DNA from 3 places in the Streptacidiphilus sp. MAP5-3 genome. Region 1 is predicted to be linked to each of the others. Evidence: predicted binding sites of a transcription regulator. Region 1 holds the regulator's gene; each other region holds the start of a gene.
What was found. The regulator HrcA, encoded in region 1, represses chaperone genes, less so after heat shock. The targets are predictions, from matches to a motif close to TTNGCACTCNGNNNNNCNGAGTGCNAA.

Region 1 (4,656 bases):
GACCAGCACGCCGAGGCGGCGGCCCGGTTCGGGGCCGAACTCGGCGACGATGGCGGGGAGATCGTCGATGCCCTGGAGGTACTCGACCACGACGCCCTCGATGCGCAGGTCGTCGCCCCAGACCTTCTCCACCAACTCGGCGTCGTGGACGCCCTCGACGTAGATCCGGCTCGGCAGCGCGACCCGTGCCTTCGCGCCCTGGACGGCGACCGACCCGGACGCGGTCCGGCCGGGTCCTGCGGAACCACCTGCGGGACCCGGGGCAGAGCCGCCCGTCGGGCGGACCAGGGTGACCGGTCGGCCGTCGATCAGGAAGCCGCGCGGCGTCATCGGGAATACGCGGTGCTTGCCGTGGCGGTCCTCCAGGGTGACCGTGAAGCCCTCCGCCGTCTTCTCGCAGCGGACGACCGCGCCGCAGAAGCCCGTGGACGGCTCCTCCACCACCAGGTCCCGTTCGGCGGGGACCTCCGGCACCGCGCTCGGGCGCTTCCACGGGGGCGTCAGATCGGTCATGCCACGGGCGTCGTAACGGCTCACGGGACGATCATTACAGACCGGGCGCGCCCCAGACCGGGAACCAGCGGGTCAGGTCCTGCTCGATCCGGAGGTCGTTGCCGATCATCGCCTTGATCTGCAGCTCCAGCGGGTTGTCCCGCTTCTCGCCGGGGAGCGGGGCGAACGGGTAGAAGGCGCCGCGCTTGTAGAGGTAGACCAGGGCGAACCGGCGGCCCTGCGCGTTCTCGAAGTTGACGAGGGTGCAGAGCAGCTGCGGGCCGAACCCCTGGGACTCCAGCGCCGAGTTGACCGCATGGACGTCGTTGACCAGCGAGACGATGTCGTCCGGGTCCTGGCGGGCGGTGATCCAGGAGTAGCCGTACGAGTCGCGCGGGGTGACCTCCACAGGGCGGCGGCCACGGCCCGTGTCGGCGTCCAGCAGGGCCTGGACCTCCTGCTGGACCTCGGCGAACGCCCCGCCCTCAGCGGGGGCGAAGCAGACCGAGCCGACGCCGGTGGGCTTGTAGCCGGCCGCGGCCTCCAGGGTGATGGCCGCCGAGGGCAGGCCGAAGAGCTGGTCCAGATCCGGCTTGACCGGCTTGGTGCGGCCGAGCAGGGCGTCCAGGAAACCCATCGCTCAGTGGTCCTCTCTACTACGCGAGTGCAGTCAGGAGTGTTCAGCTGCGGCCGAGCTCGGCGGAGATCTTGCCGAGCTGCTCCAGGCGCTGGTCCAGCGTCGGGTGGCTGGAGAAGGCGTTGCCGACCGCCTCGCGGGCCGAGAGGGCCGGGGCGAAGTAGAAGGCGTTGAACGGCTGGGACTTGCGCAGATCCTGGGTCGGGATGGCGCCGATGTCGCCGGTGACCTTGGTGAGCGCGGAGGCCAGCGCCGACGGCTTGCCGGTGAGCAGCGCGGCCGAGCGGTCCGCCGAGAGCTCGCGGTAGCGGGAGAGCAGGCGGGTCAGCAGGAAGCTGATGGCGTAGACGATCGCGCTGACCGCGATCACGGCCAGAATTGCCATGCCGGTGTTGTCGTTGTCGCGGTTGTCCCGGCGGTCGAAGCCGCCGAACATGCCGAACTGCAGGCCGACGCGGGTGATGATGCCGGCCAGCACGCCGAGGAAGCCGGCGATGGTCATCACCGCGACGTCGCGGTGCGCGACATGGGACAGCTCGTGCGCGAGGACGCCCTCGAGCTCCTCCGGCTCCAGGCGCCGCAGCAGACCGGTGGTGACGCACACCACAGCGTTCTTCTCGTTGCGGCCGGTGGCGAAGGCGTTGGGCATGTCGCTCTGGGCCACGGCGACGCGCGGCTTGGGCATGTCGGCCAGTGCGCACAGGCGGTCGACCGCCCCGTGCAGCTCCGGGTACTCCTGTGGCGACACCTCGCGCGCGCCCATGCTGAACGCGGCGATCTTGTCGCTGAACCAGAACTGCACCACGAACAGGCCGCCCGCGATGATGACGACGATCGGCCACGCGCCACGCAGCACGACCAGCAGCACGCCCACGAAGACCACGAACAGCAGGCCGATCAAGAACATCGTGATCAGCATGCGGCTGGTCAGGCCGCGGTCCGGCGCGAAACGAGTCCTGGACATGGTGTCCCTCCTGGGCGGTGAACTGCGGCTGCAATTCTGCCTTGCCGCACTCGGTATGTGGGCCGCCCTCGGTATGTGGTACGTCTGACGAGGTCCAGTCGTTCCGGTCGCGGACCGTCGCGCTTTACACTGACAGCTGACCGATCCTGGCACTCGTATGTCCAGAGTGCCAGAGCTGATGTAGTGACGAGATCAGTACGAGCGGTGCTTGCAGCAAGAGCAGCGCTGCGACAAGCACAGCAAGCCGACCGGACCGACTGGAGGTGCGTACCGTGCCCGAGGAGCGCCGGCTCGACGACCGCAAGCTTGCGGTGCTGCGGGCCATCGTCCAGGACTACGTCGGCACGGAGGAGCCGGTCGGCTCCAAGGCGCTGGTGGACCGGCACAGCCTCGGTGTCTCGTCGGCCACGGTCCGCAACGACATGGCCGTCCTCGAGGAGGAGGGCTACATCCACCAGCCGCACACCAGCGCCGGCCGGGTGCCCACCGACAAGGGGTACCGGCTGTTCGTGGACCGGCTGACGGAGGTCAAGCCGATGTCGGTCGCCGAGCGCCGGGCCATCACCAACTTCCTCGACCACGCCGTCGACCTGGACGACGTCGTGGCGCGCACGGTCCGGCTGTTGGCGCAGCTCACCAGACAGGTGGCGGTGGTCCAGTACCCCTCGCTCACCCGTTCCACGGTGCGGCACGTCGAGTTGGTCCCGTTGACGCCGACCCGGGTGATGCTGGTGCTGATCACCGACACCGGCCGGGTCGAGCAGCGCATCGTCGACTGCCCGGGGCAGGTGGGCGAGGTCATGCTGGCCGACCTGCGGACCAGGCTCAACGCCCGGGCGGCGGGACAGCGCTTCGCCGAGGTGCCGACCTTGCTGCAGGACCTGCCCGAGACCTTCGCGCTCCAGGACCGGGCCTCCGTCACGACCGTGCTCTCCACTCTCTACGAGGCGCTGGTCGAGCAGACCGAGGAGCGCGTGGTGATGGGCGGCACGGCCAACCTGACCCGGTTCCCGCACGACTTCCCGCTCACGATCGCGCCGGTGCTCGAGGCGCTGGAGGAACAGGTGGTACTCCTTCGACTACTCGGGGAGACCGCTGATCCTGGTGTGATGGTCAGGATCGGTCACGAGAACGCCTATGAAGGGCTCAATTCCACGTCCGTCGTCTCGGTGGGCTACGGTTCCGGCGAGGAGACCGTCGCCAAGCTCGGGGTGGTCGGGCCGACTCGGATGGACTACCCGGGAACCATGGGGGCCGTCCGGGCGGTTGCACGGTACGTGGGTCAGATCCTGGCCGCGTCCTAGTGGCAGCACGGCAGTAGCACGCAGGTGCACGGCAGGCGCACGGCAGGCGCACGAGCCTCAGACGGAGAACAGCGGAGCATTTTGGTGGCCACGGACTACTACGCGGTACTCGGCGTCCGACGGGACGCGGGTCAGGACGAGATCAAGAAGGCTTTCCGCCGACTGGCGCGTGAGCTGCATCCTGACGTCAACCCGGACCCGAAGACCCAGGAGCGGTTCAAGGAGATCAACGCCGCCTACGAGGTGTTGTCGGACCCGAGCAAGCGCCAGGTCTACGACCTGGGCGGCGACCCGCTCTCGTCCACGGGCGCCGCCGGTGGCGCCGGCGGCTTCGGGACCGGCGCGGGCTTCGGCTTCAGCGACATCATGGATGCCTTCTTCGGCGCGGCCGGTAACCAGCGCGGCCCGCGGTCGCGGACCCGGCGCGGTCAGGACGCCATGATCCGGATCGACATCGATCTGGAGGAGGCGGCCTTCGGCACCACCAAGGAAATCCAGGTCGACACCGCCGTCGTCTGCAACACCTGCAACGGCGAGGGCGCGGCCCCCGGTACCTCCGCGCAGACCTGTGACATGTGCCGCGGTCGCGGTGAGGTCTCCCAGGTGACCCGGTCCTTCCTGGGCCAGGTCATGACCTCGCGTCCGTGCCCGCAGTGTCAGGGCTTCGGCACCGTCGTGCCCACCCCCTGCCCGGAGTGCGCCGGCGACGGCCGGGTCCGCGCCCGCCGCACGCTGACCGTCAAGATCCCGGCCGGTGTCGACAACGGCACCCGGATCCAGCTGGCCGGCGAGGGCGAGGTCGGCCCCGGCGGCGGCCCGGCCGGTGACCTCTACGTCGAGATCTCCGAGAACGCCCACGAGATCTTCCAGCGGCGCGGCGACGACCTGCACTGCACGGTGACCCTGCCGATGACGGCGGCCTCGCTCGGCACCAAGGTCCCGCTGGAGACGCTGGACGGCGCGGCGGAGATCGACATCCGTCCCGGCACCCAGTCCGGCCAGTCCATCCCGCTGCACGGCCGGGGCATCACGCACCTGCGCGGCGGCGGACGCGGCGACCTGATAGTGCACGTCGAGGTCCTGACGCCGAGCAAGCTCGACGCCGAGCAGGAGGACCTGATGCGCAAGCTCGCCAAGCTCCGCGGCGAGGAGCGCCCGTCGGGCCAGTTCGCACCGGGTCAGCAGGGCCTCTTCTCGCGCCTCAAAGACGCATTCAACGGTCGCTGACGCGTTCAACGGTCGCTGACCAACCCTCAAGA
Region 2 (4,656 bases), on a different contig from region 1:
AACATCCGATCCGTCAGGATCAGAAGTCCATGTCACCGCCCGGCATGCCGCCGCCGGCCGGGGCCGCGGCCTTCTCCGGCTTGTCGGCGATGACGGCCTCGGTGGTGAGGAAGAGCGCGGCGATGGACGCCGCGTTCTGCAGCGCGGAGCGCGTCACCTTCGCCGGGTCAATGATGCCCTCGGCGATCAGGTCGACGTACTCGTTGGTGGCGGCGTTCAGGCCGTGACCGGCGGGGAGGTTGCGCACCTTCTCCACCACGACACCGCCCTCGAGGCCGGCGTTGGTCGCGATCTGCTTGATCGGGGCCTCGAGCGCGACGCGCACGATGTTGGCACCGGTCGCCTCGTCGCCGTCCAGCTCGAGCTTGTCGAACGCGACACCGGCCTGGAGCAGGGCCACGCCACCACCGGCGACGATGCCCTCCTCGACCGCGGCCTTGGCGTTGCGGACGGCGTCCTCGATGCGGTGCTTGCGCTCCTTGAGCTCGACCTCGGTGGCCGCGCCCGCCTTGATGACGGCGACGCCACCGGCCAGCTTGGCCAGGCGCTCCTGCAGCTTCTCGCGGTCGTAGTCCGAGTCGCTGTTCTCGATCTCGGCGCGGATCTGGGCCACGCGGCCCGCGACCTGGTCGCTCTCGCCGGCGCCGTCCACGATGGTGGTCTCGTCCTTGGTGACGACGACCTTGCGGGCGCGGCCGAGCAGCTCGAGACCGGCGGACTCCAGCTTGAGGCCGACCTCCTCGGAGATGACCTGGCCACCGGTGAGGATGGCGATGTCGCCGAGCATGGCCTTGCGACGGTCACCGAAGCCCGGGGCCTTGACGGCGACGGACTTGAAGGTGCCGCGGATCTTGTTGACGACCAGGGTGGAGAGCGCCTCGCCCTCGACGTCCTCGGCGATGATCAGCAGCGGCTTGCCGGACTGCATGACCTTCTCGAGGAGCGGGAGCAGGTCCTTGATCGAACCGATCTTGGAGTTGGCGATGAGGATGTAGGGGTCCTCGAAGACCGTCTCCATGCGCTCCAGATCGGTGGCGAAGTACGCCGAGATGAAGCCCTTGTCGAAGCGCATACCCTCAGTGAGCTCGAGCTCCAGACCGAAGGTCTGGGACTCCTCGACGGTGATGACGCCTTCCTTGCCGACCTTGTCCATGGCCTCGGCGATCAGCTCGCCGATCTGGGTGTCGGCGGCGGAGATGGAGGCGGTGGAGGCGATCTGCTCCTTGGTCTCCACGTCCTTGGCCTGCTCGAGCAGCTGGGCGGAGACGGCCTCGACGGCCTTCTCGATGCCGCGCTTCAGAGCCATCGGGTTGGCGCCGGCGGCGACGTTGCGCAGACCCTCGCGGACGAGAGCCTGGGCCAGCACGGTGGCGGTGGTGGTGCCGTCACCCGCGACGTCGTCGGTCTTCTTGGCGACCTCCTTGACGAGCTCGGCGCCGATCTTCTCGTACGGGTCCTCGAGCTCGATCTCCTTGGCGATCGAGACACCGTCGTTGGTGATCGTGGGAGCGCCCCACTTCTTCTCCAGAACGACGTTGCGGCCCTTGGGGCCGAGCGTGACCTTGACGGCGTCGGCGAGCTGGTTCATACCGCGCTCGAGGCCGCGACGGGCCTCCTCGTCGAACGCAATGATCTTGGCCATGGAAGCGGTCCTCCTGGACAGACTGGCTGCTTCGGACCGCGCCTGCGCCCGCGACGGACGGCTCCGGCCTTCGGCGGTTCCGTCCCGCCTCGCCCGGGGCCTCACCGACCCGGCCCGTTGTCACTCTCTACCTCAGAGTGCTAACGCCAATGATTAGCACTCGACCCCTCCGAGTGCAAGCAGCCGGGGGGCTGCGGACACGGCCGCGGACACGTCGAAGGGCCCCTGTCCCATGGCGGGACAGGGGCCCTTCGGAAGACCTGCGTGGATGCATCGTTTCGTCTGGAACGAGCTCTGCGGGTCCTGATCAGTCAGCGATCGCTGCCGATGTCAGCAGGTGGCGGTCAGACGAGAACCTTGACCATGTCGGCCTGCGGGCCCTTCTGGCCCTGCGAGATCTCGAACTCCACCCGCTGGCCCTCTTCGAGCGACCGGTACCCGTCCATCTGGATCGCGCTGTAGTGGACGAACACGTCCGCACCACCGTCGACCGCGATGAAGCCGTATCCCTTCTCCGCGTTGAACCACTTGACGGTGCCCTGAGCCATTCCGAACTCCCCTATTACTGGCCCTTTCACGGTCCGCACACCGCGAACCGGGCCGGGTCCGAGACGCTGCGGGCTGCAGGCGCCGGGCTCGACCGACGCTGAATGTATCCACTCCGATGCCCTGAGCAACAGAGCATTCGACCGAGAATTCTGGGACCGCATTAAGAGACATAACGCGCAATGTCCGGCAAAGGGGAGCAATTCGGGCCGGACATACCAGGGCGCTTCCGACATATCGCCGGACGATAAAGAATCGGTCAACCGTCTCGCAGGACGGGACAAGCGCGGTACAGGAGCACTCTACTCCTCTTAAACCGCTGGAAATGACAGAGCCGGAGCCACCCCGGTGCGAGGTGCTCCGACTCGTCGGTACGACTGAGGCGATCCCGTCGGCTCTCAGCAGCCGCCGGCGACCGCGGGGATGATCGAGACGCCCGCGCCGTCCGGCGTGGCCGTCTCCAGGCCCTCGGCGAAGCGCACGTCGTCCTCGTTGACGTAGACGTTGACGAAGCGGCGCAGCTTGCCGCTGTCGTCCAGGAGGCGGGCGGAGATGCCCGTGTGGTTGGCCTCCAGATCCTTGATCACCTCGGCCAGGGTGGAGCCCTCGACCGTCACCTCGGCCTTGCCGTCGGTGTAGGTGCGCAGGATGGTGGGGATGCGGACGGTGACGCTCATGCGAGGCCTGCCTCTCGGAACGAGTCAAGGGTGGGGCGGATGACGGCGGTCGGGCGGGCGGCGTCCGCCACGGCCTCCAGGGTCTTCAGGCCGTCGCCGGTGTTGAGCACGACGGTCTCGGCGGCCGGGTCCAGCAGACCGTTCTCGATCAGCTTGCGCAGCACGCCGACGGTGACGCCACCCGCCGTCTCGGCGAAGATGCCCTCGGTGCGGGCCAGCAGCCGGATCGCGTCGACCACCTGCTCGTCGTTGACGTCCTCCACCGCACCACCGGTGCGGCGGACGATGTCGAGCACGTAGATGCCGTCGGCCGGGTTGCCGATGGCCAGCGACTTGGCGATGGTGTCCGGCTTCTGCGGGCGGACCACGTCGTGCCCGGCCTTGAAGGCCGCGGAGACCGGGGAGCAGCCCTCGGCCTGGGCGCCGAAGATCTTGTAGGGCTTGTCCTCGACCAGGCCGAGGGCGATCAGCTCCTTGAGGCCCTTGTCGATCTTCGTCAGCTGCGAACCGGACGCGATCGGGATGACCAGCTGGTCCGGGATCCGCCAGCCGAGCTGCTCGCAGATCTCGTAGGCCAGCGTCTTGGAGCCCTCGCCGTAGTACGGACGCAGGTTGACGTTGACGAAGCCCCAGCCCTCGCCGATCGGGTCGCCGATCAGCTCGGAGCAGAAGCGGTTCACATCGTCGTAGTTGCCGTTGATGCCGACGACGTCGCCGCCGTAGATCGCGGCCATGACGACCTTGCCCGCCTCCAGGTCGTGCGGGATGAAGACACAGGCACGCAGACCGGTGCGGGCGGCGGCGGCCGTCACGGCGCCGGCCAGGTTGCCGGTGGAGGAGCAGGAGAGCGTGGTGAAGCCGAAGGTGCGGGCGGCCTCGACGGCGATGGCCACGACCCGGTCCTTGAAGGAGTGGGTCGGGTTGCCGGAGTCGTCCTTGACGTACAGGGAGCCGGTGACGCCGAGCTCACGGGCCAGGTTGTTCGCCTTGACCAGCTTGGTCAGGCCCGGGTTCAGGCTCGGGCGCTCCGCGACGTCCGGGGAGACCGGCAGCAGCGGGGCGTAGCGCCAGATGTTGTTCGGGCCGTTCTCGATCTGCTTGCGCAGGCCCTCCGGGTCCCCGGCGGGAAGCTCGTAGGCGACCTCGAGCGGGCCGAAACACTCGGCGCAGGCGAAGTCGGGGGCGAGGGGGGTGCGTGCGCCGCACTCGCGACAGGAAAGGGCGACGGCGGGGCCGAAGGCGTCGGCGGCGATACTGCTGGAAAGGGCCATGATGGCGAGAACCTCTTCTCTCCTCATCTTCCCCGGGGCGCGTCTCGCCACGGGACGGAATTGGCACCTTCCCGACCGGGGGGCCGCAGCGCGCGTGGGCTGCGGCCAACCTGGCAGGGGGGTTGCCGGGACTTCAACGGGCCGTTCCCTCAGTCCCTCTGGATGAGCGCTATGGCGTCGCACGTCCGAGCGCGGCGCATTTGTCCGGAGGCGGACCCCAATGTGCGGTCGGCTCGCCTCGTCCTCAAGACTGTAACCGAAGGCCCACCCAGCGCTCAGTGCCGTCCGAGACGCGAGACGACCGCGGCGCCCGGAGCGGGCGGCGAAGAGTTCGGGAGAGCCTTGCGGTAACGAGTGTCCTCAGGAGTGCCCGAGGAGCGTCGAGGAGAGGGAGTCCCGTGCTGGACCAGGTCGAGGAATGGCTGCGCCGCCGTTCGTGGAGCGCGGCCGACCGGCCCCTGCCCGACCTGCTGGCCGCCAAGCGGCACAGCGGGGCGACGGTCAGCGTGGTGCTGCCCGC
Region 3 (4,656 bases), on a different contig from region 1:
CGCGGCGAGGTCCAGCTGCCCCTCGTCCCCGCTTCCCGCCAGCGGGTGGTTCGTCGGCAGCAGCGCGACCATCGGGTCGTCCCGCAGATGGGTCACCACGAGGTCGCTCCACTCCTCGGCGCTGTTGTCCGCCGGCGAGGAGGGGTAGCGGAACGCGAGCACGACCTCGCACTCGGCGGCCCGCAGCATGCCGATCGACGTCGGCGGCTCGGCCTCGGTCAGCGAGACCCGCACCCCGGGCGAGTCGGCACGCAGCGCGGCGACGGCCGGGGGCACGAGCGTGGCGCTCGCGGTCGGGAACGACACCAGCCGCACGCGGCCGGCCCGGAGGCCGGCGATACCGGCCAGCTCGTCCTCGGCGGCGGTCAGCCCGGCGAGGATGCCTGCGGCGTGCGAGGCGAGCACCTCGCCCGCCTCGCTCAGCGCGACGCCCCGTCCGACGCGGACGACGAGCGGGGTGCCGACGGACTTCTCCAGCGCCTTCATCTGCTGACTGATGGCTGGCTGCGTCAGCCCGAGCTCGCGCGCGGCAGCAGAAAAGGAGCCCTGACGGGCGACGGCACGCAGGACACGGAGATGACGGGCCTCGATCACGGGGTCAAGGATAGGTGCGCCGTTGCACTGCCTGGGGGCGCGAGGCCCTACTGATGCGCGGCTCCGCCTGCCCGAAGTGCGTGGTGCAACGGAACGCCGGAGGCCCGGCACCCCGCAGGGGGTACCGGGCCTCAGAGCGACGGGAGCGTCAGTGCGCGTGGCCGTGGCCGCCGTGGGAGTGGCCGGCCGCAGCCGGCTCCTCCTCCTTCTTCTCGACGACCAGGGTCTCGGTCGTGAGCAGCAGGGAGGCGATGGACGCGGCGTTCTCCAGCGCGGAGCGGGTCACCTTGACCGGGTCGATGACGCCGGCCTTGAGCAGATCGCCGTACTCGCCGGTCGCGGCGTTGAAGCCCTCGCGGACATCGGTCAGCTCGGAGACCTTGGTGGTGATGACGTAGCCCTCGAGGCCCGCGTTCTGGGCGATCCAGCGCAGCGGCTCGACCAGGGCGCGGCGGACGACGGAGACACCCACGGCCTCGTCGCCGGTCAGGCCCAGGCCCTCGTCCAGCACCTTCTGCGCGTGGACCAGGGAGGCGCCGCCGCCGGCGACGATGCCCTCCTCGACCGCGGCGCGGGTCGCCGAGATGGCGTCCTCCAGGCGGTGCTTCTTCTCCTTGAGCTCGACCTCGGTGGCCGCGCCGACCTTGATGACGCAGACGCCGCCGGCCAGCTTGGCCAGGCGCTCCTGCAGCTTCTCGCGGTCCCAGTCGGAGTCGGTGCCGTCGATCTCGCCCTTGATCTGGGCGACGCGACCGGCGACCTCCTCGGCGGAGCCGGCACCGTCGACGATGGTGGTCTCGTCCTTGGTGATGGTCACGCGGCGGGCGCTGCCCAGCACGTCCAGACCGGCCTGGTCGAGCTTGAGGCCGACCTCCTCGGCGATGACGGTGGCGCCGGTCAGCGTGGCGATGTCGCCCAGCATGGCCTTGCGGCGGTCACCGAAGCCGGGGGCCTTGACGGCCACGGCGTTGAAGGTGCCACGGATCTTGTTCACGACGAGGGTGGAGAGCGCCTCGCCCTCGATGTCCTCGGCGATGATCAGCAGCGGCTTGGAGGCACCGCCCTGCAGGATCTTCTCCAGCAGCGGGAGCAGGTCCTGGATCGAGGAGATCTTGCCCTGGTTGATCAGGATGTACGGGTCCTCGAGGACAGCCTCCATACGCTCCTGGTCGGTGACCATGTACGGCGAGAGGTAGCCCTTGTCGAACTGCATGCCCTCGGTGAACTCGAGCTCGAGACCGAAGGCGTTGGACTCCTCGACGGTGATGACACCGTCCTTGCCCACCTTGTCCATGGCCTCGGCGATGAGCTCGCCGACCTGGGTGTCCTGCGCCGAGAGCGCGGCGACGGCGGCGATGTCGTCCTTGCCCTCGATCTCGCGGGCGACGGAGAGCAGGTGCTCGGAGACGGCCTTGACGGCGGCGTCGATACCGCGCTTCAGGGCGGCCGGGCCGGCGCCCGCGGCGACGTTGCGCAGACCCTCGTTGACGAGCGCCTGGGCCAGCACGGTGGCGGTGGTGGTGCCGTCACCAGCGACGTCGTTGGTCTTGGTGGCCACCTCCTTCACCAGCTGCGCGCCGAGGTTCTCGTACGGGTCATCCAGCTCGACCTCGCGGGCGATGGTGACACCGTCGTTGGTGATGGTGGGGGCGCCGAACTTCTTGTCGATCACGACGTTGCGGCCCTTGGGACCGATCGTCACCTTGACCGTGTCGGCCAGCTTGTTGACACCGCGCTCCAGCGAGCGGCGGGCGTCCTCGTCGAACTGCAGGATCTTCGCCATGCCTAGGGGTTCCCTCTCGAAACAACCGCGCCCCGGGCCCCGTGGTACGGGCGTCCGGGGCGGGTCACGACTTAGCCGACTGAGCGGTGAGTCTTACTTCTCGATGATCGCGAGCACGTCGCGGGCCGAGAGGACCAGGTACTCCTGGCCGTTGTACTTGACCTCGGTGCCGCCGTACTTGCTGTAGAGGACGACGTCGCCGACCTTGACGTCGAGCGGCAGACGCTGACCGTCCTCGAAGCGACCCGGGCCGACAGCCAGGACGACGCCCTCCTGGGGCTTCTCCTTGGCAGTGTCCGGGATGACCAGGCCAGAGGCCGTGGTCTGCTCGGCGTCGAGCGGCTGGACCACAATGCGGTCCTCGAGCGGCTTGATGGCAACCTTGGAGCTGGTGGTCGTCACGATCCGACCTCCCCCTTCGGAGATCTCACGGGGTACACATGTCTTGGGGCGTGAAGACATGGCATGCCCGTCGTCGCGGTGCCGGACGTACCGTCTCACGCTTAGCGCTCTCTGGTGGAGAGTGCCAACGACGACTGTAGGCGGCGGTTAGCACTCGGTCAACCAGAGTGCCAACGTGGTGCGCGAGAAACCACCGATGAGCGGATGGTCCTGCCCGTTCGGCGGGCCACGTGGGCGGGTGGTTTGTGGCGCAGTTCCCCGCGCCCCTGAGGTGCATGCTCACCCGCCTGCCCATGGTGGCCGTGCTCGGAAGATCCCCCCACTTGCCAGAATGTCCTCGTGGAGATCGAAGCGTTGCGTGCCCTGTTCACCCCCGAGGGCCAAGCCCTGCTGGACGAGTTGCGGGATTACTCCCCCGGTGACGAGCTCGCGCTCGCGACACGCCTGCGGCGGGAGTACGACGCCGGGCTGGTGTCCGCCGCGCTGAGCCAGGCACGGCTCCGCACCCGCGCGGCGGCGAAGTTCGGGGCGGATGCGCAGCGGATGTACTTCACGCCGAACGGGGTCGAGCAATCCACCCGTTCGGGTGTGGCCCAGTGGCGCGCGGAGCGGTTCCGTGCTCTGGGGGTCGGCTCCGTCGCGGACCTGTGTTCCGGGATCGGCGGGGACGCCCTCGCGCTCGCACGGGCCGGGATCAGGGTGCTGGCCGTGGACCGGGACCCGCTCGCCTGCGCCGCCGCCGAGGCGAACGCCGCGGCCCTCGGGCTGAGCGGGCTGATCGAGACCCGCTGCGCCGACGTGACCGAGGTCGACACGAGCGGCTACGACGCGGTCTTCGTGGACCCCGCCCGCCGGGCCACCGGGCGCGGCCGGATCTTCGATCCGGAGGCGTACTCGCCGCCGCTCAGCTGGGCGATCGAGGCGGCGCGCAAGGCGCCCGTCGCCGCGCTCAAGGTCGCGCCCGGAATCCCGCACGAGGCCGTGCCCGAGGACGCCGAGGCCGAATGGGTCTCCGACCGCGGGGACGTGAAGGAGGCCGCGCTCTGGTTCGGCTCGAAGCCGGAGCCGGACCGGCCGCACCGGGCGACGCTGCTGCCGGAAGGCGCCAGCCTGACAGGCGGCCTGCTCCCGGACCCGGAGACCGGGCCCGTCCGCCGCTACCTGTACGAGCCCGACGGCGCGGTCATCCGCGCCCATCTCGTCGCCGAGGTGGCCGGGCAGCTCCGCGACCAGCTCGGCGGCGCGACCCTGATCGACCCGACCATCGCGTATCTGACGTCGGATCAGCTCACGGCGACCCCCTACGCGACCGCGTACGAGATCACCGACGCGCTGCCGTTCAACCTCAAGAAGCTGAAGGCGCTGGTCCGCGAGCGCGGCATCGGCACGCTGGTCGTCAAGAAGCGCGGCTCGGCGATCGAGCCCGAGGAGCTGCGCCGGAAGGTGAAGCCCGAAGGGGCGAACTCGGCCGTCGTGGTGTTGACCCGGGCGGCCGGTGCGCCGGTCATGCTGATCGGGCAACCGGCCACCAACGGGTGACGGCCTATTCGGACAGCCGGTGCAGCTCGTCGTGGGACGCGGGGACCGGCGCGGGGACGTGCGTCTCGGTGACCGGGAGGGACGAGTCGGCGGAGAGGTCGAAGGCTGACGGCCTGCGGTCGCGCCGGACCATCTCCGCGCCGAGGGCGGCGACCATCGCGCCGTTGTCGGTGCAGAGCTTGGGGCGTGGGACGCGCAGCGTGATGCCCGCGCGCTCGCAGCGCTCCTGGGCCATGGCCCGCAGACGGGAGTTGGCCGCGACGCCGCCGCCGATCATCAGGTGGTCGACGCCCTCGTCCTTGCAGGCACGGACCGCCTTCCTGGTCAGCACGTCCGTC

Region 2: the regulator HrcA is predicted to act here: its motif matches at 1,760-1,786, upstream of groL (chaperonin GroEL).
Region 3: the regulator HrcA is predicted to act here: its motif matches at 2,927-2,953, upstream of groES (co-chaperone GroES).

Annotation. Positions count from the first base shown of each region.
Region 1 covers NZ_JBGCCL010000003.1:302,553-307,208, forward strand. The annotation lists gene ABH928_RS07635 (DUF3097 domain-containing protein) at 1-513, opposite strand, end outside; gene ABH928_RS07640 (hypothetical protein) at 548-1,129, opposite strand; gene htpX (zinc metalloprotease HtpX) at 1,173-2,093, opposite strand; gene hrcA (heat-inducible transcriptional repressor HrcA) at 2,366-3,397, shown strand; gene dnaJ (molecular chaperone DnaJ) at 3,482-4,624, shown strand.
Region 2 covers NZ_JBGCCL010000001.1:793,952-798,607, forward strand. The annotation lists gene groL (chaperonin GroEL) at 20-1,642, opposite strand; gene ABH928_RS03540 (cold-shock protein) at 1,987-2,190, opposite strand; gene ABH928_RS03545 (MoaD/ThiS family protein) at 2,587-2,865, opposite strand; gene thrC (threonine synthase) at 2,862-4,136, opposite strand; SAM riboswitch class I at 4,157-4,305, opposite strand; gene ABH928_RS03555 (glucosyl-3-phosphoglycerate synthase) at 4,535-4,656, shown strand, end outside.
Region 3 covers NZ_JBGCCL010000014.1:29,699-34,354, forward strand. The annotation lists gene ABH928_RS21105 (LysR family transcriptional regulator) at 1-594, opposite strand, end outside; gene groL (chaperonin GroEL) at 743-2,377, opposite strand; gene groES (co-chaperone GroES) at 2,471-2,779, opposite strand; gene ABH928_RS21120 (SAM-dependent methyltransferase) at 3,119-4,318, shown strand; gene tsaD (tRNA (adenosine(37)-N6)-threonylcarbamoyltransferase complex transferase subunit TsaD) at 4,323-4,656, opposite strand, start outside.